Regions from separate parts of the Clostridium lamae genome, predicted to be linked through region 2. Evidence: a T-box and tRNA genes for the amino acid it is inferred to sense, from the RefSeq annotation. Region 2 holds a T-box; the other holds one or more tRNA genes.
What was found. The T-box of region 2 lies ahead of trpS (tryptophan--tRNA ligase). A T-box ahead of a tRNA ligase gene usually reads a tRNA of that ligase, here a tRNA-Trp.
Positions count from the first base shown of each region.

Region 1: it has a tRNA-Trp gene. The T-box ahead of trpS (tryptophan--tRNA ligase) is inferred to sense a tRNA for this amino acid. The anticodon was not compared.

Region 1 is NZ_JASCQJ010000022.1:45,104-56,559, reverse strand. It holds gene QK892_RS11535 (ECF transporter S component) at 1-359, shown strand, start outside; gene QK892_RS11530 (MarR family winged helix-turn-helix transcriptional regulator) at 525-938, shown strand; gene QK892_RS11525 (MATE family efflux transporter) at 997-2,373, shown strand; gene rimI (ribosomal protein S18-alanine N-acetyltransferase) at 2,461-2,913, opposite strand; gene tsaB (tRNA (adenosine(37)-N6)-threonylcarbamoyltransferase complex dimerization subunit type 1 TsaB) at 2,897-3,613, opposite strand; gene tsaE (tRNA (adenosine(37)-N6)-threonylcarbamoyltransferase complex ATPase subunit type 1 TsaE) at 3,610-4,071, opposite strand; gene QK892_RS11505 (metal ABC transporter substrate-binding protein) at 4,260-5,141, shown strand; tRNA gene QK892_RS11500 (tRNA-Trp) at 5,181-5,256, shown strand; tRNA gene QK892_RS11495 (tRNA-Trp) at 5,337-5,412, shown strand; gene QK892_RS11490 (ligand-binding sensor domain-containing protein) at 5,559-8,789, shown strand; gene licT (BglG family transcription antiterminator LicT) at 8,942-9,787, shown strand; gene ptsG (glucose-specific PTS transporter subunit IIBC) at 9,876-11,456, shown strand, end outside.
Region 2 is NZ_JASCQJ010000009.1:73,792-85,247, reverse strand. It holds gene QK892_RS06875 (hypothetical protein) at 1-9, opposite strand, end outside; gene QK892_RS06870 (sensor histidine kinase) at 56-1,255, opposite strand; gene QK892_RS06865 (response regulator transcription factor) at 1,258-1,929, opposite strand; gene QK892_RS06860 (polyphosphate polymerase domain-containing protein) at 2,098-2,781, shown strand; gene QK892_RS06855 (DUF4956 domain-containing protein) at 2,805-3,479, shown strand; gene QK892_RS06850 (CotH kinase family protein) at 3,501-5,804, shown strand; gene trpS (tryptophan--tRNA ligase) at 5,877-6,896, opposite strand; T-box leader at 6,956-7,204, opposite strand; gene QK892_RS06840 (sensor histidine kinase) at 7,325-9,481, opposite strand; gene QK892_RS06835 (response regulator transcription factor) at 9,468-10,172, opposite strand; gene QK892_RS06830 (hypothetical protein) at 10,299-10,913, opposite strand; gene QK892_RS06825 (glycosyltransferase) at 10,894-11,456, opposite strand, start outside.

The sequences.
Region 1 (11,456 bases), on a different contig from region 2:
TTGTTGGAGAGATGGCCAACTTTATAATAGGAGTTTCTCTCGTTGCTCCAGCTGCATGGGTTTATCATAGAAATAAGAGCAAGAAAACAGCTATACTTGGAATGATGTTAGGAACTATATGTATTGAAATTGTAGGAATTATAGCAAATGTGTACTTTTTACTACCAGCATATGGAATGAAAATGGCTCCAAGTGAAACACTTCAATATGTAACTATAGGTTTACTACCGTTTAATGGATTGAAGGCTATAATGGTATGTTCAATAACTTATGTACTATATAGAAAAGTATCACAAGCGATTTTTAAAGTAGATTCAAAATTAGATAATAGAGTAAAAGAGAACTTAAGTTCAATTTAATATAGAAAAGTTAAATTTTAAAGATAGGAGTAAGATTCCTATCTTTTTTATTATTTAATATTGAAAGTTGTTATTGAATATAATATAATGATATAGTTGCAAATGCAACTATATCATTATATTATAAATTAAAATCTATAATATTACTTTGCTTAGGAGATAACTATGGAAGAGATGAAATATGAAAATATTGCTAAATATATATCTGAAATTCAAAGAATGGGGAATATATTTTTTTTAAAAGAACTATCTCATCTAGGTTTAGGATATGGTCAATTTAATTTCTTAATGGAGCTCTATAGAAAAGATGGAGTAAGACAAGAGGATTTATCTTTAAATTTGAAGATAGATAAAGGAACAACAGCTAGGGCAGTTAAGAAATTGGAGATAGAAGGGTTTATAACAAGAGTCAATGACGATAAGGATAAAAGAGCTTACAGGTTATTTTTAACAGATAAAGGTCTTAAACATAAAAAAGAAATATGTAATGTTGCAAAAAGTTGGGAAGAGAATCTAACTAAAAACTTAACTTTTGAAGAAAAAGAAATAATTTTGAATTTGTTAAAAAAGTGCATCTAGATTATAGAAAATAACCTAGATTACTAACAGAGGAATAAAATAATAAGGAGGAGATTTAATGAGTACACAAGAAATGCTTGCAAATGAAAAAATAAGTAAATTATTATTAAAATATTCAGTACCGGCCATAATTGGTATGGTAGTTAATGCTTTATATAATGTAGTAGATAGAGTTTTTATAGGTAATATACCTGGAGTAGGTTCATTAGCTATTACAGGAGTAGGTGTAACAATGCCTATAACAACTATTATTCTAGGATTTTGTTTACTAGTGGGAGCTGGTGCAACTACAACTATTTCTATAAAACTAGGACAAGGAAAAAAAGAAGAAGCAGAAAAAGTAATAGGAAATGCTATAACTTTATCTATAATAATTGCAGTAATTTTAACTATAATAGGAATAGTTTTTGGAGAGTTTATTTTAACTAAATTTGGTGCAAGTGAGAGCACTTTATATTATGCAAAGTCATATATATACATAATACTATTAGGAACAGTATTTAATATGGTAGCATTTACTTTCAATAACACCATAAGAGGTGATGGAAATCCAAAGCTTGCAGCAACAATAATGGTAATTGGATGTTTAACTAATATAGTATTAGATGCGTTACTAATTTTCGGATTTAATATGGGAATTCAAGGAGCCGCTATTGCAACTGTAATTTCACAACTAATAACAGCTTTAATAGGTATTAGATATTATGTAAGTGGAAAATCAAATTTAAGATTTATAAAATCAAACTTAAAGTTAAATAAAAATATAGTTATAAAAATATTAGCAATAGGGGCATCACCATTTGCTATGCAAATTGCAGCAAGTTTAGTTCAAGTAATTTCTAATAATGTACTTAGAACTTATGGAACAGATATTGCAATAGGAGCAATGGCTACAATATCCTCTGTTAGCCTTATGTGTTTAATGCCTATTTTTGGGATAAACCAAGGGGCTCAACCTATAATCGGATTTAATTATGGTGCAAAACAAGAGAGTAGAGCACAGGAAGCGTATAAATTATCGCTTTTGGTGGCAACTATTATATTAGTAATAGCTTTCATATTAGTTCAAATTTCGCCAGAAGCTATAATAGGAATATTTAATAAAGATCCTAAATTCATGGATATTTCAGTTAAGGGATTAAGGATATATCTAATGATGTTACCTATAGTTGGAATTTCAATTACAGGTACAAATTATATTCAATCAATTGGGGACGCAAAAACTGCAATGTTATTAAGTTTATTAAGACAAGTGATATTATTAATTCCATTAATAGTAATCTTACCAAGAGTATTTGGATTAGGGTTAGATGGAGTTTGGATAGCACAACCATTAAGTGATTTACTAGCAACAGTTATAACAGGTATAATAGTACTTAAACATATGAAAAAGAAAGAAAAATATGAAGATATATTACTAGGAGAAGTAAATTAAGGAGCTGCTTAGGCAGCCCCTTTTTATTATATTATTAAATTTTAATATAATTTTTTATAGAGTTATATACTTGTATTTGAAAAAAAGTTATTCAAATATTATTTTGCTCATTAATATTGCATTTTCTTTATTATCTTCATAATAACCTTTTCTAATACCATCTACAGTAAAACCAAATTTTTTATAAAGGTTCTGAGCTGAGTAGTTAGATTCTCTAACTTCTAAATTTATTAAAGTACAATTTAAATCAGAACATAGATTTATTAATGAGGATAATAATTTACTTCCAATTCCCATGCCTCTATAATCTGGATGAACAGCTATATTAGTTATACTTCCTTCGCCTACTACTATCCAAATACCGACAAATCCAACTACTAAGTTTTCATCTTCATCTTTTGCAACTATATATTTTGCTAAAGGATTATTGATTTCATTATTAATTGATTCTATGCTCCAAGGAGTTGAAAATGAGGATTTAGATATATCATACACCTCGTTAACATCACTTGAAGTCATCAAATTATATGTTATTCTCATTTTTTAATGCTAACCTTTTTTCTAATTCTCTTTGAGCCTGAGGTTTTTTCAGGTAAAATGGAGATGAATTTAAGTCATCCTGTTCGTTATTTAATAGCATTTTTATTCCTAACTCTCCTAAAGAAGATGCTCTTATAATACTAAGATGATTTGGAGCAAAGATAGAATTTGGTAAATGTTCTAATAAATAATCTTTATGTTTATTTACTGCATCACCAGTAAATATAACCTTTTCTCCCTTTTCTTTTAACAATTCAATTAATTCGTCTAGTTCTAGAGCCGAATAATCTGTTAGTTTTTCTAAATTACCATCATTTCCTTTATAAAGGCAAGTATACACACTACTTCTTAATGCATCCATAATAGGACAAATAATGCCATCGAAGTTTATATTAGAGTATGCAAGGGCATCTAAGCTAGAAATACTTATATAAGGTTTATTTGCACCGAAGCTTAATCCTTTAATGGTAGCCATTCCTATTCTTAACCCTGTAAAGGAACCAGGGCCTTTTGAAACTACAAATCCGTCTACATCATCTATATCTAAGTCTGAATCTTTTAATAGCTTATCAGCCATATCCATAATCAAAGTAGAATGCTCTAATTTATTATTAATAGTATATTCTGCGATTAAATTATTCTCATCTAAAAGAGCAGCGGTAGCAACTTTTGATGCTGAATCTATACTTAAAACTATCATAAACTTAACTCCTTTATATAATTATATTTATCGCCATAAGGAGTTATAGTAATTTTTCTAAAATTTTCTCCTTTAGATAAATCTTTTTCAATTAATATATGTAAATATTCGCTAGGCAATATATCTTCTATGTAATTAGCCCATTCTATTACAGATACTCCATTTGAAAATATATAATCATCAAAACCTATGGCATAAATCTCATCAGGATCGCTAACCCTATATACATCGAAGTGATATAATTTTAGTCTTCCAGAATCATATTCATTAACTATTGTAAATGTTGGACTAGTTATATGATCATCTATATCTAGACCTTTAGCAATACCTTTAGTAATATGTGTTTTTCCAGTTCCTAAATCGCCAGTTAAACAAACTATATCGCCGGAATTTAACAACTTCCCGATAGCAAATCCAAGATTTGTTGTTTCTTCTATATCTTTAACATAAAAATGCATATGAAAACTCCTTTCTAAAGAATTTATATTAATATATATTCTATCTAAAATAAAGTGAAAAAGAAAGGTTAAAATATATATAGATCATTTAAGTTATAAATAATATGTAAAAGATTTGTAATTCTTTTTTTATCGTGATAGTATAAAATAATATAGTAGAATATTTTTATTCCTTGGAGGAAATTATTATGAAGAAGTTGACATATACGTTAGTCATTTTTACTTCTATACTATTTTTTGGATTAACATTTTCTTATAATCCTTTTATGGCAAATCCAACAGATGAACTAGATGAAAAAAAGGACACTTATTTAAATATATTAACAGTAAATAAAGAAATATATGATATGGTCAAGAATTTAGTAGGAGATAAGCATAATGTAGAGTATTTATTTAATAGTGAAAAGGAAATGAAAGAATTTGAAATAAATGAAAATGTTATAAATAATGTTTTAAATATGGATCTATTTATATACAATGGATTAGGATATGAAGAGTGGATAGATGAAATACTAGAGAACTCAAAAAATTCTGATGTAGGAGTTATTAATGCTAGTAGAGGAATAAGGCCCATTACTCAATCTTTATCAAAGGAAAATGAAGAAAATCCGTATTATTTAGTTGGATTTAATGAATATAAGATAGCATTATATAATATAAAGATTGCATTACAAGAAAGAGATATTGAAAATAGAAGTTATTACGAAGATAATTATAATAGTATTACTCAAGGATTAGACGAATTCTTAAGTGAATCAAAAGAAGAATTAAATAAGTACAAGGGTTATTCTATATTTACTAATACAGATAAATTTGATTATTTATTTAGAGAACTTGAAATACAGGTAAATAAAGTTAAAGATATCAAAGAAGAAATAAAAGAAGATGAATTTAAAAATATTATTTTTATTTATGATAAAGAGAATGAAGATTTAAGCAAATTGAAGAGTGAAATTAAAAAGGAATATACTTTTGTGGGGCTAAACTCTGAAGTTGATGGCAATGTATTAACTAAAAATCTTAGTGATATTATTAAAGTAATAAAAAATTATAATAATATTAGTAGTTGATTTTTGAATATACATAAGATATAATAGTTATTGTTGCAAAGGGGTATAGCTCAATTGGTAGAGTAGCGGTCTCCAAAACCGTTGGTTGTGGGTTCGATTCCTACTGCCCCTGCCAGTCAGTAATTTTAAATTGCTGACTTTTTTATTTTTTTATTGACAAGAATTAAATTGTCATGATAGAATAGTCTCTGTCGAAGGGGTATAGCTCAATTGGTAGAGTAGCGGTCTCCAAAACCGTTGGTTGTGGGTTCGATTCCTACTGCCCCTGCCAAATCAAGAAAAAGGCTAAAAATTATGTTTTTAGCCTTTTTCTTTTTAGTTTTTTTTGTAAGAAATGTTTATTTTATATAAAAATTTCTTCTTATAGTATATAATATTTACTATAGATTAATCGTTGTTTTATGGAGAATAGGTTATATGAGAAAAAAGGTAAAGAGAATAATGAGTATTTCAATACTTGCTATATGTATTTTTAATAATTTATGTTTAAGAACTAGTGCATTAAGCAATGATGAAAATAATATCACATTTAGAAGAATAACTGTAGAAGATGGATTATCTCAAACTACAGTCCAATATATATTTCAAGATAGTAAGGGATATATGTGGATAGCTACAATAGATGGTTTAAATAGGTACAATGGGCATGATTTTAAAGTATATAAATATAGTGATAGAAATGAAGATAGCATAAGCATGAATTATATTTCAGCTGTAAATGAAGATGAGGATGGCAACATTTGGGTTGGGACATCTAGTGGTTTAAACAAAATAGATAGCGAAACAGAGGAGATAACGACTTATTTGTCAGGGGTCTATGGGTGTAAGTTATCTAATGATAACATAACAGAAATATTAATAGATTCAAACAAAGATATATATATAGCAACTACAGATGGATTAAACCTATATGATAAAAGAAATGATAATTTTATAAGGATTTATGGAGAGAGTGATGATAATAATAATTTAACTAGCCAAGATATTTATTCTATAGATGAAGATTTATACGGGGATTTATGGATAGGAACCAAAGAGGGTTTGAATAAAGTCAACAGAAAGACAAATGAAATCACTAACTACTATGCTAATGGATTAAGTAATTCTATATCAGAAAATTTTATATTTAAGATATACGCTGATGATAGCAATAATTTATGGATAGGTACTTATGATAGTGGTTTGGATAAGTTGGATATAGAAACAAATAAGATAGAACATTATAAACACGATCCAAGTGATGATAATTCTATTTCTGGAAATTCTATAAGATACATATTAAAAGACAGTAACAATAAAGTTTGGGTGGCAACTAATAATGGATTAAGTATGTTAGAGGAAGAAAATAATGGATTTATAAATTATAGATCTAAAATATATGATCCTCAGAGCTTGGTTAGTGATGATATCTTAAGTTTAGTTGAAGATAATTCTGGAGCTATTTGGATTGGAACTTACGATGGAATAAGTATTTTCAATGGTAAAAATTCTTTCATAAATTATAAAAGAGATTATTTTAATAGTAATTCTCTAAGTAGCAATATGGTTGCTGGAATACATAAAGATGATGAAGGACTTATTTGGGTTGGGACCGTTCAGGATGGAATAAATGTTATAGATAGAGAAAATAACAGTATAAATAAATATAAAGCATCAAGTAATGAAAATTCACTTAGTAATAATAATATAAGAGATATAACAGGTATTGATGATGAGATTTGGATAGCTACTGAAAATGGATTAACAAAGTATGATAAGAAAACTAAAAAGTTCACAAAATATTTTCATGAAGGTGAGAATTCATTAATATCAAATGATGTAAGAAGTTTGTATATAGATAAAGATGGGGATCTTTGGATAACAACAGATGATGGGGTATGCATATTCGATAGAAAAAGTAATTTTAAATCTTATAAGCAGTTATTTTTAGATAATGAAATATCTGAAAAAGTGTTTTCAGGAATAACTCAAGATAAGGATGGAGAAATATGGATTGGATCTTCTTTAAATGGAGGATTAATTAGAATAAATAAGGATACCGAAATAATTAAGGCATACAGAAATGAATCAAATAACGAAAAAAGTATAAGTTTTAATGTAGTAAAAACTATTGCAGTAGATGATAATAATACAGTTTGGGTTGGAACTCAATATGGATTAAATAAATTTAATAGAGAAGATGAAACATTCACAAGATATGATGAAAGTGATGGATTGACTAATAATTTTATTTATGGAATTTTAGTAGATGATGAAAATAATTTATGGATAAGTACAAATTATGGGATATCCAAATATGACGTAAAACTTGATAAATTTATTAATTATGATGACACAGATGGGCTACAAGGAAATGAATTTAATGGTTATTCATTTCATAAGGCAAATGATGGTGAGATGTTTTTTGGTGGTACAAATGGAATTACTACATTTTATCCACAAAATTTAGAAGAAAAAAATTTTTTACCTAAAGTAGTTATAGGAAGTGCATATACAAATCAAGATGAGCTTTTAGATAAAGAAAAGATAAAATTAAGTTATAAGAATAATAACATCTATTTTGATTTCTTTTTGCCTGATTATGCAAATGTAAAGAGGATACAGTATGCTCATAAATTGGTTGGGCTTGATAAAGAGTGGATATTATCTGATAATAGAAATTATGTTAATTATACAAATCTAGATGCTGGAGATTATATTTTTATGGTAAGTGCAAGAAACTCTACAGGAGATTGGAGTGAGCCAACGAGTATAGAATTTACAGTAGAAGTAAAACCATGGAAAAGTCCTATTGCATATATGACTTACTTACTGCTTGCATTTGTTATAGTATATATAACTTGGAATAGGGTTAAAATACTAGATACTTTAGTGGAGCAACGAACTAATGAATTAAATAAAAAACTTAATGAGAATGAAGAACTTTATAATAAGTTGATTAAAAATGAAAAGTATAAAAATAATTATTTTATTAATTTATCTCATGAACTTAGAACACCTTTAAATGTTATTATCTCAGTAGAGCAACTTGTAACTAAATTAAATGGGGATAAAAAAAATATTAGTAGGGACAAATTAAATTACTACATGGACACAGTAAAAAGAAACTCAGATAGGTTACTTAAATTAATTAATAATATAATCGATACATCTAAAATTGAAGCTGGATCATATAGATTAGATATTAAGGAACATAACATAGTTTATTTAGTAGAGGATGTAGTCTTATCTATGAAGGATTATATTGAATCAAAAGGAATTGAATTAATTATAGATCCTGAAATGGAAGAAAAGATAATAGAATGCGATGAAGGTGAAATAGAGAAATGTATAGTTAATCTTGTTGGCAATGCTGTAAAATTTACTGAAGCTGGAGGAAGGATAGAGGTAAGAATAAGAGATTTCGGGAACTCAGTAAAAATATCAGTAAAAGACACAGGAGTTGGGATAGATAGAAAATATCATAAGGCGATATTTGATAGATTCGGGCAAGCGTATAATAATATATCTGAAGAATTTGGTGGAAGTGGGCTAGGACTAACGTTAACAAAGCAATTAGTAACTTTACATAAAGGCAAGATTTATGTTGAAAGTGAAGTTGATAAAGGTAGTGAGTTTATAATTATTTTACCTACAAAACAGAGATAATCTATTAATATTGACAGTAGTTATTTACAATGATAAGATATATTTATTAAGTATGTGGATTGTTACTGGAATACAGGCAATACCTAAATTGGAGTGTTATAATATACTCTAATTTAGGTATTTTATTTTCCAAGGTTAAGGAGAATGTTAAGATGATTGTTGAAAAAATATTGAACAATAATGTTGTTGTATCAATAGATCCTAATACTAAAAAAGAAGTCATTATTATGGGGTCCGGAATTGCATTTAAAAGAAAGGTTGGTCAAGAAATTGAAGAAGATAAGATAGAAAAAATATTTGTTGTAGATGATAAGAGAATGGGAAATAAATTAAAGAAGCTAATAAATCAAATCCCAGATGGGATATTTGAGTTAGCACATGAAATAATTTCTTACTCTGTTAAAAAGTTAAATAGAAAATTAGATAAACAAATATATATATCTTTAGCTGATCATATAGCCTTTGCTATAAAAAGATACAAAAACAATGTACAAATTAAAAATGACCTATTAGACGAAATAAGAAGAATTCATAAAGAAGAATTCTCAGTAGCCTTATGGGCAGTAGATTATATTAATAAGAGATTAAATATTAATTTACCAGAAGATGAAGCAGCATTCATAGCTTTACATTTAGTTAATGCAAGTTATCAAGAAACTTCAAAGGAATCGGTTACTGCAACTAATATAATAAAAGGTGTTTTAAACATTATCAGATATTATTACTCAGTTGAATTTGATGAGGATGATTTAAATTATGATAGGTTATTAACACATTTGAAATATTTTGCAAAAAGAGTAGTGACAAATAATCAAAACAAGGATAATAGTGGAGAGTTTTTAAATATAGCCCAAAAAAGTTACCCTGAGGCATATGATTGTGCTCAAAAAGTTAAATCATATGTAGAAGCTAACTATGATTATAATGTTACTGACGATGAAATAGTTTATTTAACTATGCATATACATAGAGTTATTTCTGTTTTAAGAAGTAAATAAAATAAAATAAAATTGATATTTATAGGATTTTGTGGACTTAAGTAGTGTTTAGCTTAAGTCCTTATTTGAATTAAATTGGGAGGAAACAATGGATATTGGTATGTTATTCAAAAAGTCCTTTGGAGTCTTGCAGAGGATAGGGAAATCCTTAACTTTACCTATAGCATTATTGCCAGTAGCAGGATTATTAATGGGAATAGGAACTTTATTTGAAAATCAAGATTTCTTAAATATATTTCCTATATTAGCAGGAGATAATTTTCAAATGATAGCTGATATAATGTCTTCATCAGGAAACATTATATTTACTAATTTGCCTTTGATATTTGCTGTAGGAGTAGCAATTGGGATGACATCAGGAGATGGAGTTGCAGCATTAGCTGCAATAGTAGGTTTCTTAATAATGAATATAACTACAGGTATAGTTGCTAGAATAGATATAACACAAGTAGAAACAAATCCAATGTACACAACTATACTAGGAATACCTACTTTACCTACTGGTGTTTTTGGGGGAATTATTATTGGGATAATTTCGGCAATAATATATGAAAAATTTTATGATATAAAATTGCCAGAATTTTTAGGTTTCTTTTCTGGAAAGAGATTTGTACCAATCGTAGCAGCATTCTCAGGAGTTATATTAGGAACTATTATGGCTATTATTTGGCCACCTATTCAAAACTTTTTCTTAGAGTTCTCTAGAAGTATTATAAGTACTAATGAAACTATTTCAGCCTTTATTTTTGGTGTTATAGAAAGAGCATTAATACCATTTGGATTACATCATATTTGGTATACTCCTTTTTGGTATCAATTCGGAGAATATATAAATTCAGCAGGTCAATTAATAGTGGGAGATCAATCTATATTTTTTGCACAACTTAAAGATGGAGTAGAGTTTACAGCTGGTACGTTTATGACTGGGAAATATCCATTTATGATGTTTGGAATTCCAGCTGCAGCTCTTGCTATGTACCATGAAGCTGATAAAGGAAAGAAAAAGTTAGTTGCAGGAATCTTATTTTCTGGAGCATTAACATCATTCTTAACTGGAATCACTGAACCTATTGAATTTTTATTTCTCTTCGTAGCACCAGTTTTATTTGCAATTCATTGTATATTTGCTGGGTTATCATTTATGATAATGCAAATGCTAAATGTTAAAATAGGACTAACTTTTTCTGGTGGGCTTATAGATTTTATATTATTTGGTGTTATACCAAATAGGACTAATTGGTTCTGGGTTATTATAGTAGGTGGTATATTTGCTGTAATATATTATTTTGGCTTTAGATTTATAATAAGAAAGTTGGATTTAAAAACTCCAGGAAGAGAAGATGATGAAAATAATGTAAGAATAGATATATCTAATGAAAATACTCCTTATGAAATATTAGATGCCTTCGGTGGTGCTAAAAATATAAAATATTTAGATTCATGTATAACTAGGCTAAGAGTGACAGTTAATAAGTTATCATCAGTAAATAGAGATAAGTTGAAGGCTTTAGGCGCCGCAGATTTAATGATTATAGGAAATAATATTCAAGCCATTTTTGGACCTCAATCTGATATTATTAAAGAACAGATAAAGGATATTATGAGTGGGAAAGAAATAGTAGTAAAGAAGAAAAATAAAGTAGAAGAAATGAAAAGTGGTATAAAAACA
Region 2 (11,456 bases):
ATCTTTCATAAAAACTCTCCATAATACAATTGTTATTTTATGCTTAATAAATCTATTATATATTAAATTCAATTATGAAAGTTGCATCTTTTCCTACATTACTTTCTGCATATATTTTCCCATTATGACTCTCAACTATGGATTTAGCTATAGATAAACCTAAGCCATATCCCCCTGTTTCTCTAGCTCTAGATGTATCTACCCTATAGAATCTTTCAAATATTTTTTCTAAATCCTCTTTCTTTATTCCTTCTCCTGTATTTTTAACTTTCAGTTTTATCTTATTTTTATCCTGACTTAAACTCACATCTATTTTACCATTTTTATTTGTGTATTTTATTGCATTATCTAATAATATATTAAAGACCTTTTTTATACTCTCTTTATCACCTTTTATAAATACCTCATCTTCTATATTAGATAGTAATTCAATATTATATTCAAATAGTACTGCTTCAAAAGTTAGCAATACATTATTTATTAATTTACTAATATTAAAAGATGTAAATTCCACTAGTTCCTTACCTGTATCTAATTTTGCTAATGATAACATTTCATCTATTAACTTTGCCATTCTTTCTATTTGATTATTAATATAATTAATCCATTTACTTTGACTTTCTACTGTTTCACTTCTATTAGATAATACTAATGAGGTATTTGTTCTTATTATAGTTAATGGTGTTTTTAATTCATGTGAAGCATTTGCTATAAATTGTTTTTGCTTTTCAAAACTTTCTTTTATCGGCTTAATAGTTCTATTAGTTAGATAAATACTTATAAATAATAGTAAAATAAGACTTATACTCCCTATTGTTAAAAATACTTTTAAAAGATTAATCAGAGTACCAAGCTGTTGCTCTCTACTCATAAGAACTATTTTTAATCCTTTAGCTGTATATTCTTTTAAATATGCATATCTACTTTCTTCTATTTTTACTTTATCAAATTTATTTTCATTATTAACTATTTCATTTATAGTTTCTTGAAGTGCCTCTTTATCTAATTCCATATAAGTTAAAACCTGTGCAATATTATTATCAGAATCTAATTCAATGATTATACTACTAGCCATCATTGGAGAGGTAATCATAGGCCTCTTCGGACTAGACATGGTATACATTAATTCACGCTTTAAATCGCTCTGCATACTTATAGCAGTTGATATATAAATTGTTCCAAAAATCAAAACAAAAACCATAGTTAATAGTGACATATTAATCAATATTAATCTTTTCTTTAACTTATCAAACAAGCTTAATCCTCCAATCTATATCCAACACCTCTTATTGTTACTATGTTTACTTTTGATTTTAAATACGTTAATTTCTTTCTAATAAATGAAATATATACTTCTATATTATTATACTCAACTTCAGAATCAAAACCCCAAAGTTTAGTTATTAAATCATCTTTACTTACAACACATTTAGGCCTTTCCATAAAATATTTAATTATTTCAAATTCTTTTAATGTTAATCTTATACTTTCATCATTAACATCTAAATCATAAGTATTTATATTTAATCTTATATCTCCATAAGTTAATATATTTTGATTTATTAAATTTCCTTTTCTTCTTGTTATGGATCTAAGTCTTGCTAATAGCTCTTCCGCTGCAAAAGGCTTAGATAAATAATCATCTGCTCCTAAATCCAATCCTAAAACTCTATCTTCAATTTGAGTTTTAGCTGTAAGCATTATTATTGGAGTTAAAATCCCTTCCTTTCTTAATTTTTTTAGTACGCTTAATCCATCTAATTTAGGTAACATAATATCTAAAATTATTCCATCATATACATCTGTTAAACCATAGCTTAATCCATCTTCACCATCATAAACTGCATCAACAGTATATTTATTATTAGTAAGTATTTGAACTAAAGCTTCTGATAATTCTCTTTCATCTTCTATTAAAAGTAGTTTCATATAATTACCTCCACAATCACAATAGTTTTCAATATGAAATATCCTGATTTACTTTTTTTATATTATTCCATAACAAAATTCTACCACAGAAACCTTAAAATAAAATTAAATTTAAGACTAATTTAAGGTTACTATAATAGTATTATTTTGACAGGAGGTGATTATTTTATGACAAAGCCAAGACATGAAATTAAAGTATTTATTAATTACTCTGATTATCTATCTATAAAAAATAGGCTTAAACATATCGCAACGCTAGATAGAAATGCAGGTGATGATGGTATTTATCATATACGAAGCCTATATTTTGATAATTATTCTGATAAAGCTTTAATGGAAAAAATTAATGGATTTAATAATAGGGAAAAATTTAGAATTAGGTTCTATAATCATAACCATTCTTTCATCAGGCTTGAAAAGAAAAGCAAATCTAATGGGTTATGTTATAAATCTTCTGCTCCATTAACTAAGGAAGAATGTGAAAAAATATTAAATGGAGATATAGAATTTTTAAAAGATTCCAATAATAATGTACTAAAAGAATTTTATTGTAAGCTAAAATATCAATATCTTAAACCTAAAACTATAGTTGATTATACTAGAGAAGCTTATATTTTCAATGCTGGAAATGTAAGAATAACAATAGATAATAATCTAAAGAGCGGTCTATATTCTACAAATATCTTTGATGCTAATCTACCAACCTTAGGTTTAATAGATCAAAGGCCAATAATATTAGAAATTAAATATGATAATTTTCTGCCTGACATAATAAGGGATCTTATTCAAACTAATATTCGCAGTCAAACTGCTGTATCAAAATATGCAGCTTGTCGACTATTTACAGTATAATTTATATTTTGGAGGTATAAAAAATGACTTTTAATGATATTTTTAAATCAAGCTTTTTAGAAAAAGCTTCTTCATTCTCAATTCTTGATATGGTTATAGCTCTTGCGCTTGCATTTGCTATAGGATTATTTATTTTCTTAGTTTATAAGAAAACTTTTAGAGGAGTAATGTACTCTGAAAACTTTGGTGTATCACTTATTGCTATGTCTTTAATAACAACTCTTATAATCTTAGCTGTAACTTCAAATGTTGTTTTATCACTTGGTATGGTTGGTGCTTTATCAATAGTAAGATTTAGATCTGCTATTAAAGAACCTTTAGATATTGCATTTGTTTTTTGGTCAATTAGCGCTGGTATAGTTCTTGGTGCTGGACTTATTCCTCTAGCTATATTTGGCTCTGTTTTTATTGGAATTATAATGCTTGTATTTGTAAACAAAAAGAGTTCAGATAATCCTTATATATTAATAGTAAATTGTAATGATGAAAATAGTGAAAGCTTAGCAATGAATCATATTAATAAATCGGTAAAAAAACATGTTATAAAATCTAAAACTGTATCTGCTAGTAATGGTATAGAGATTACTGTTGAAATAAGATTAAAAGAAATGTCAACTAAATTCGTAAATGAAATTAATAATATAGAAGGAGTTAATAACGTTGTTCTAGTAAGCTATAATGGAGACTACATGAATTAACCCTTAAGGTGGTGTAAAAAAATGATTTCAAATAAATATATAAATGCTATAATTGCTACATTCACAGCTATAGCTCTATTTTTTACTACTATAATTTATGTGAATTCCAAAAATGTTAATGCTGAAATCACTAGTTCCAATAGTAATTTCACTTATGTTGATACTATTCTTAATAAAGAACAAGTAACGGAAATTGATTTAGAAATTGATGAAGATAATTGGAAGTATTTATTAGAGAATGCTTCAGACGAAGAATATATAACTGCTAATATTACCGTTAATGGAACTAAGTATTATAATGTTGGTATTAGAGCTAAAGGAAATTCTAGTTTAGCTATGATTGCTGGTGATAATACTACTGATAGATATAGCTTTAAAGTAAAATTTGATGAATATATTGATGGACAATCCTTAGATGGACTAAGTAAGATTTCATTAAATAATATAATGTCAGATGCAACATATATGAAAGAATATCTTTCATATGATTTACTTGAAAAAATGGGTGTTCCTACTCCTGCATTTGCCTTTACAAATATAAAAATAAACGGTGAAGAATGGGGATTATACTTTGCAGTAGAAGTTATTGAAGAAGAATTTATAGAAAGAAATTATGGTTCTTTATCTGGAAACCTATATAAACCTGAAGGTAATGGAATTGGTGATATGGGTAACAAAGAAAATATGGAAGGATTCAATTTTCCTGATATGGAAAATATAGAAATTCCTGAAGGCTTTTCTCCTCCTAATATGGGTAATTCTGAAAATGGTGATAATGTTGTTCCACCTAATATGAATAATTTCGAAGTTCCTGAAGGTTTCACTCCTCCTAATATGGGTAACGGAGAAAATAGAGAAATTACTGCTCCACCTAATATGAATAATGAGCAAACTGATGGTAATTCTGCCGCTAGTACTGATAGTAATATAGAAAGCTCTGATGCTCAATCAAATGATAAAACTAACGGAAATGGATTTAGAGGTGGCATGATGGGCTTTGGAGGAATGGGTTCTTCTAACGGTGCAAACCTAGTTTATACTGATGATAATAAAGAATCCTATTCTGATATATTTAATAATAATATATTTAAAACAACTACTGAATCTGATGAAGATAAAGTTATTGAAATGATAAAAAATCTAAATGAAGGAACTAATTTAGAAGAATATCTTAATGTAGATGAAATACTTAGATATTTTGCAGTTAATACCTTCCTTGTAAATTTAGATAGTTATGCATCTAATATGAAACATAATTACTATCTTTATGAAAAAGATGGTGTATTTGAGATAATTCCTTGGGACTATAATCTTTCTTTTGGTGGATTTACCGTAGGAAGTGCTAGTAACGCTATAAACTTCCCAATAGATAGTCCAGTTACAGATTCTCTTGAAAACAGTCCTTTAATAAGTAAGCTATTAGAAGTTGATGAATATAAAGAAATCTATCATCGATATCTTCAAGAAATTGTTGATTACGTTAATGATGGAACTTATGAAGAAACAATAAATGAAGTAAATTCATTAATAGCTGATTATGTTAAAAATGATGCTACTGCATTTTATACTTACGAAGAATATGAAGCTTCTCTTCCTGAATTAATAAACTTTGGAATAGATAGAGCAAAAAGTATATCTGCACAGCTTGATGGAAGCCAACCTTCAACTACCTATGGAACCATTGAAACTACAGTTAATTTAACTGCTTTAGGTACTCAAGGTGGTATGATGAACTTTCAATCACCTAACAATAACTCAACTGATAGTTCTAATATAGAAAATAATGAAATTCAAGAAGATCAAATGCCAAATGATCAAATACCAGAGGGGCAAATGCCAGGTGGTGAAATGCCAAATTGGCAAATGCCTGGTGGCCAAATGCCAGACGGTGAAATGCCAAGTTGGCAAATGCCAGACGGTGAAATGCCAAGTTGGCAAATGCCAGACGGTGAAATACCAAGTTGGCAAATGCCAGACGGGCAAATGCCTGGCGGTCAAATGCCTGGTGGCCAAACAGAAGAAATTCAAACACAAGTAGATCAAATGGAAACCCTAAATGCTGTAGGTGGGCAAACTCAAATGCAAAATCCTAACGCAACAAATGTACAATATGAAGTTCAGATGTTAAATAATACTACAAATAATGGTAATAGAGAAATAAATCCAAATAATAGACAGCAAGGTTTTAGCCAAATGAATAATCCTTCCAGCTCAACTATGGAAAATGTCAAAAGTACAATTTTAACTTTATCTGGATATATAGCTTTATTATTAGTAAGTATAGTCTTCGTATTTCTATTCAAGAGAAGAAAATTTAAAGCTTAGTAAAATGGTGATATTTAAAACAGTTGTAAATTAAAATAAATTAAAAAACTCCGCAAGGAGTTTTTTTCTTTGTCAATTACTAAAATAATTTAGCCCTATTGCATTTCTAACCTCATCTAAAGTATTGGAAGTGATTTCTCTAGCCACTTTACTTCCATCCTTCAAAATATCATATAAATACTCCTTATTTTTTTCATATTCTCTTCTTTTTTCTCTAATAGGCTTAATCTCTTCTTGTAATAATTCATTTAAATATATCTTTATTTTTATGTCTCCCAGTCCTCCTCTTCTATAATGCTCCTTCATTTCATTTAATAATATTTTGTCTTTACAAAAAATATCTAAATAAGTAAATACGACATTTCCTTCAATTCTTCCTGGATCTTCAGCTCTTATATGATGAGGATCAGTGTACATACTCATAACCTTTTTTCTTATTGTATCCTCATCATCAGATAGATAAATTGTGTTTCCTAATGATTTACTCATCTTACTTTTCCCATCTATTCCTGGAAGTCTTGCTGAAATTCCCTCTGGAATAATTGCTTTTGGCTCAATTAATATATTAGTTTTATAAATATTATTAAAGCTTCTAACAATTTCTCTAGTCTGCTCAATCATAGGAAGTTGATCTTCTCCAACTGGAACTACATTCGCTTTAAATGCTGTTATATCAGCAGCCTGACTTATAGGATAAATTAAAAATCCTGATGGTATACTACTTTCGAAACCTCTTTCCTTAATTTCATTCTTTACTGTTGGATTTCTTTCTAATCTAGATAATGAAACTAAATTTAAATAGTGCATAGTCAACTCATTAAGCTCTGGTATCTGAGATTGAATGAAAATAGTAGATTTTTTGGGATCTATACCTACTGCTAAATAATCTAATAAAACCTCTAGGAAGTTAGTCCTTATTTTTTCTGGATTTCTTGCATTATCTGTTAAAGCTTGAATATCTGCAATCATTATATTCATATTATACTTACCTGTATTTTGTAATTTTACCCTGTTAATTAAAGAACCAACATAATGTCCTATATGAAGTTTTCCTGTTGGTCTATCCCCTGTTAAAATAACTTCTTTTTTCATATATACTCCTCCTATTAGTAAAAATAATATTTCCAAAATAAAAAAACTCCGTCCTATATAAATAGGACGGAGTATAATATCCGTGATACCACCTAAATTGCATAACTTTAAAGTTACACCACTCATTTTCAAGTACTAGCATACTCTATCAGCTATAAGGTGCAGCCCACCATATCAGATACTCTCATAAGATTTCTCCTCATTCCTCAAAGATCCATTCATTAAACTTCTTCTTGCTAAGATTTCACCATCCTTAACTCTCTTTACTGAAGCTTTATTTAACTACTACTTCTTTTCATAGGATTAAAATATTCAATATAAATATATATTAACTTTTATTAGTTTTATTGTCAATAATACTTATTTTATCTTAATATAAAAAGGATTAAAACAAGTATATTTACATATACTATTTCAATCCTTTAAGACTACTTTTTAAATTTTAATACTACTTTAAATAAATCTCCATCTATTTCTATATTTAATGTTCCACCCTGTAATTCAACAAAGCTTTTAGCTATTGCTAATCCAAGGCCTGACCCTTCTGTATTTCTAGATTTATCTCCTCTTGCAAATCTTTCTACTATTTCTTCTGCTGTAAAATCTATTTCATTTGCTGACATATTCTTTAAAGTAACATATACATAACTTTCTTCATCAATAATATCAATAAATACCCTAGATTTTGGCATTGAATATTTCACTATATTTATTAATAAATTTTCAAATACTCTAAAAGTCTTCTGACTATCTAAAGGCACTATGATTTTATTTTCTGGGAAATTCCATTTAAATTTAAGTGATGATTCCTCAATTTTATCACCTAATTCAAATTGTGTTTGTTTCATAAGTGAAACTATATCTACATTAACTATATTTAATTGAACATTTTTACTTGTGGCCTTACTTACTTCGAATAGATCTTCTATCAAATTCTTAAGCCTTTGAGATTTTCTATCTAATGTATCTAAGTATTTTATTCTATCTTCTTTGCTTATATTTTCATCTTTTAATAAATCTATATAAGTTATTATTGAGGTTAAAGGGGTCTTTAAATCATGTGATACATTAGAAATAAGTTCACTTTTCATTTTTTGACTTTTTACCTCTTCTTCAACTGCATTTTTAAATCCAGTTTGTATTTTCTTAAGTTCACCTTTTAATGGTTCGAAAACCCCAAGTTCTTCTTCTATATCAACCTCTAAATTACCTTCTGCAATTTTATTTGTAGCTTTTAATAATACTGAATATTTATTTTGTATATCATGGAAATACTTTCTTAAAAAGAAGAATAAAAATATTGTATATATTATATGTGCACCTATCCCTAAAAATGATAACGTACTGATTAATGCTAAAACTATAAAATTAATAGTTAATAGCTTTATTATTAATTTATTAGATTTACTATTTAAATCTATATTAATAAGTTGAGTATATATTTTTCTCCAAAAACCTTTTATACGTTTAAGTATTTTGCATATTATTGTATTTTCTTTTATATAGTTTTTCAATCCTTTATTGAATATATATTTAATAAATACTACTGCTGTAAAAGAAGTTATTAATAGAAGAAACCAATAAGCTATATTGCCCAAATATAATAATGCATCAATATATTTATATGGTACCCCAATGTCTACTATACTTTCTTTAATTAATTGATTATTAATTGTCCAATATACTATATTAGGAGAAAATGTAACAAGGGCTGTAATCACTCCAATAATACTTATTAATATCTCAAAAGGAATTTTAATTACCTTTCTGATTAATAAAATATTCTTTTCTTTATTAAATGGAATAAATAAAGCTAATAATATTATGAGTACATATAATACTAAATCAATAAATGAGATAGTATTAGAATAATTGTAAATATATGATCCATCAATTCCACTACTTATTTCATCAGTATATTTTAAAGTTTGTGGTACTCCGTAAACTATAGTTAAATTAGATGGAGAGCTCGGATTTATATTAATAGAGGTATGAAAAATATTGGTCCATCCAAAATCTAAAAATCTATTTATACTATTATCACTTATTCCTCTTGACTTTAATATATTTAAATTTCCTTGTTCATCAAAATCTATAACGATATAAAACTGATAATGTTCATTAACCTCGTTTAGATTATTACCATTATTAGATATAAGCTGACTTAAGTTAGTATCTTCATTAGAAATTATAGTATTATTTTTTTTACTTACAACATAATAATCTAAATTTTTAAAATCTCTTTTTAGACGTGTATTCCATTCATTGATTTCAAAATTTATGTCATCCCTAACAAATCTATATTCCTCTGTATTATCTTCATAAAAATTATTTAATCCTTTAAAGAAAATTTCATCCCCATATAAGGATCTATTTTGCTCTTTTTCTAACATATCCTTATATAATACATAAGATCCCTCATATAAATTTCTTTGAAAATCATAATTATCAAAATATGATGGTGCCTTTTTGCTTTTAGCTATACCTTCTATTTCAGGATAAAAATTAACTAAACTAATGGATATAATTAATATTAATGTATAGACTATATAACTACCTATATTACTTACTTTATTGCTTTTCAATTTTGTATCCAACTCCCCACACTACCTTTAAATATTTTGGATTTTTAGGATTAATTTCAATTTTTTCTCTTATATTTCTTACATGAACCATTATTGTATCTGTATTTATAGCTTGTTCATTCCATACTCTTTCATATATTTCATCAGCTGAAAATACTCTTCCAGGATTTTGCATAAGTAAATGAAGTATTTTAAATTCAATTGGAGTTATTTTTACTTGATTACCATCTACAGTTAACTCAACAGTGTCAGCATTTAATTCAAGTCCTCCTATTATAAAGCTATTAGACTTTACTTTTTCGTCAACTACTAAATTTAGATATTTTGAATATCTTCTTAATTGAGAGTTTACTCTAGCTAGTAGTTCTAAAGGTGTAAATGGCTTTGTTACGTAGTCATCAGCTCCTATATTAAGTCCCATAATTTTATCAACCTCTTCTGATTTTGCGGAAAGCATAATAACTGGAAAGTCATGCTTTTCTCTAAGCTTCATAGTCATAGCTATTCCATCCATCTTTGGCATCATTATATCTATTATTGCTAAATGTATTTCTTCTTTACTTATAATTTCTAAACCTTCTACTCCATTGCATCCTTTAAAAACATTATACCCTTGATTTTTTAAGTATATTTCTATAGCATCTGCTATTTCCTTTTCATCTTCTACAACTAAAATATTATATGATTTCATAGTTATACTCCTCTTCCTTACAATAATGTATATCTATATTATACAATAAATTCTTTAAATTAATCATAATACCCAAAGTATATCTTTTAATCCTAAAGATATACTATAGGTATTTCTAAAAAATTTCTAAAGAGCTTTTATAATTTTTTCACTATAATCTTTAAAACTTATAAGATTGTCTGATGTAACAACTCCAAAATCAATAATATTTATTTTTATAGTTGTAAATGGTAATGGAATAGAGTATTTATCCCATCTATTTTTTAAACTTATTTTATTTGAGTAATCTAATTTAATTCCAATAAACTTTTTATTAGCTTCCTTTGATAAAGAAAATCCTATTTTCTTAGGAATATGGTATGGTCCTAATGGCCCATCTAATGCTATTGCGATTGATTCATTTTCTTCTTTGCTAATTAATCTTAAATCCCTTAAAAATGACTTCATTCTAATTCCATCTGGCATTCTTAAAGCCTTAACTTTATATTTTTTTAAAACATTTTCTATATAATTCCCCCTAGTATCTGCTGTGACAATAACATTTAGTCTATCTTTCTCATTAATTATTTTTTTTACAACTAGATTCATTGAGTAACTATCTCCATGCCAAAATCCAATTATGCTATTATTAATATCAAAGTTAAATTCATTTAAAACTATTTTACTTGTTTTAAAGACTAACTCTAAATATGCTATAAATAGCTTACTAATTATTATTTCTCTAGTTTGCCTTAAGTTCATATTTAAGTCCTCTATTATAGTATTCTTTTATTGTGTACTCATAATTGTATTCAGCCTTTTTTGCTATATTAGAATTTAGATATTTTAAAGCTTCATTATATGCTCCATATTTAAGTTCATTCATTTTTTCATAATTAGTTACAATATCCTTTACCTTTTCTGACCATTCATCTATATTTTCGTTTGTCATATATCCATTTTTATCATTTACTACAATATCAACTACTCCACTTGCTTTAATTGCAACTACTGGAAGTTTTGCTGCCATAGCCTCAATCAGTACAATCCCTTGAGTTTCAGATTTAGATGCAAAAAGGAACAAATCGCAAGCCTTATAATAATTACCAATTTCCTTATTATCAATTTTATTTAAAAATGTTATATTTTCCTTTAAGTTAAATTCTTTAACCATTTCAATTAATGCTTCTTTTTCTGGTCCTTCTCCAATTATTAAAGTATTAAATGAGTTTCCAATTTTATCTTTTACTGATTTAATCCCATTTATAATGAATTCAATATTTTTTTCTTTACTTAGTCTTGATA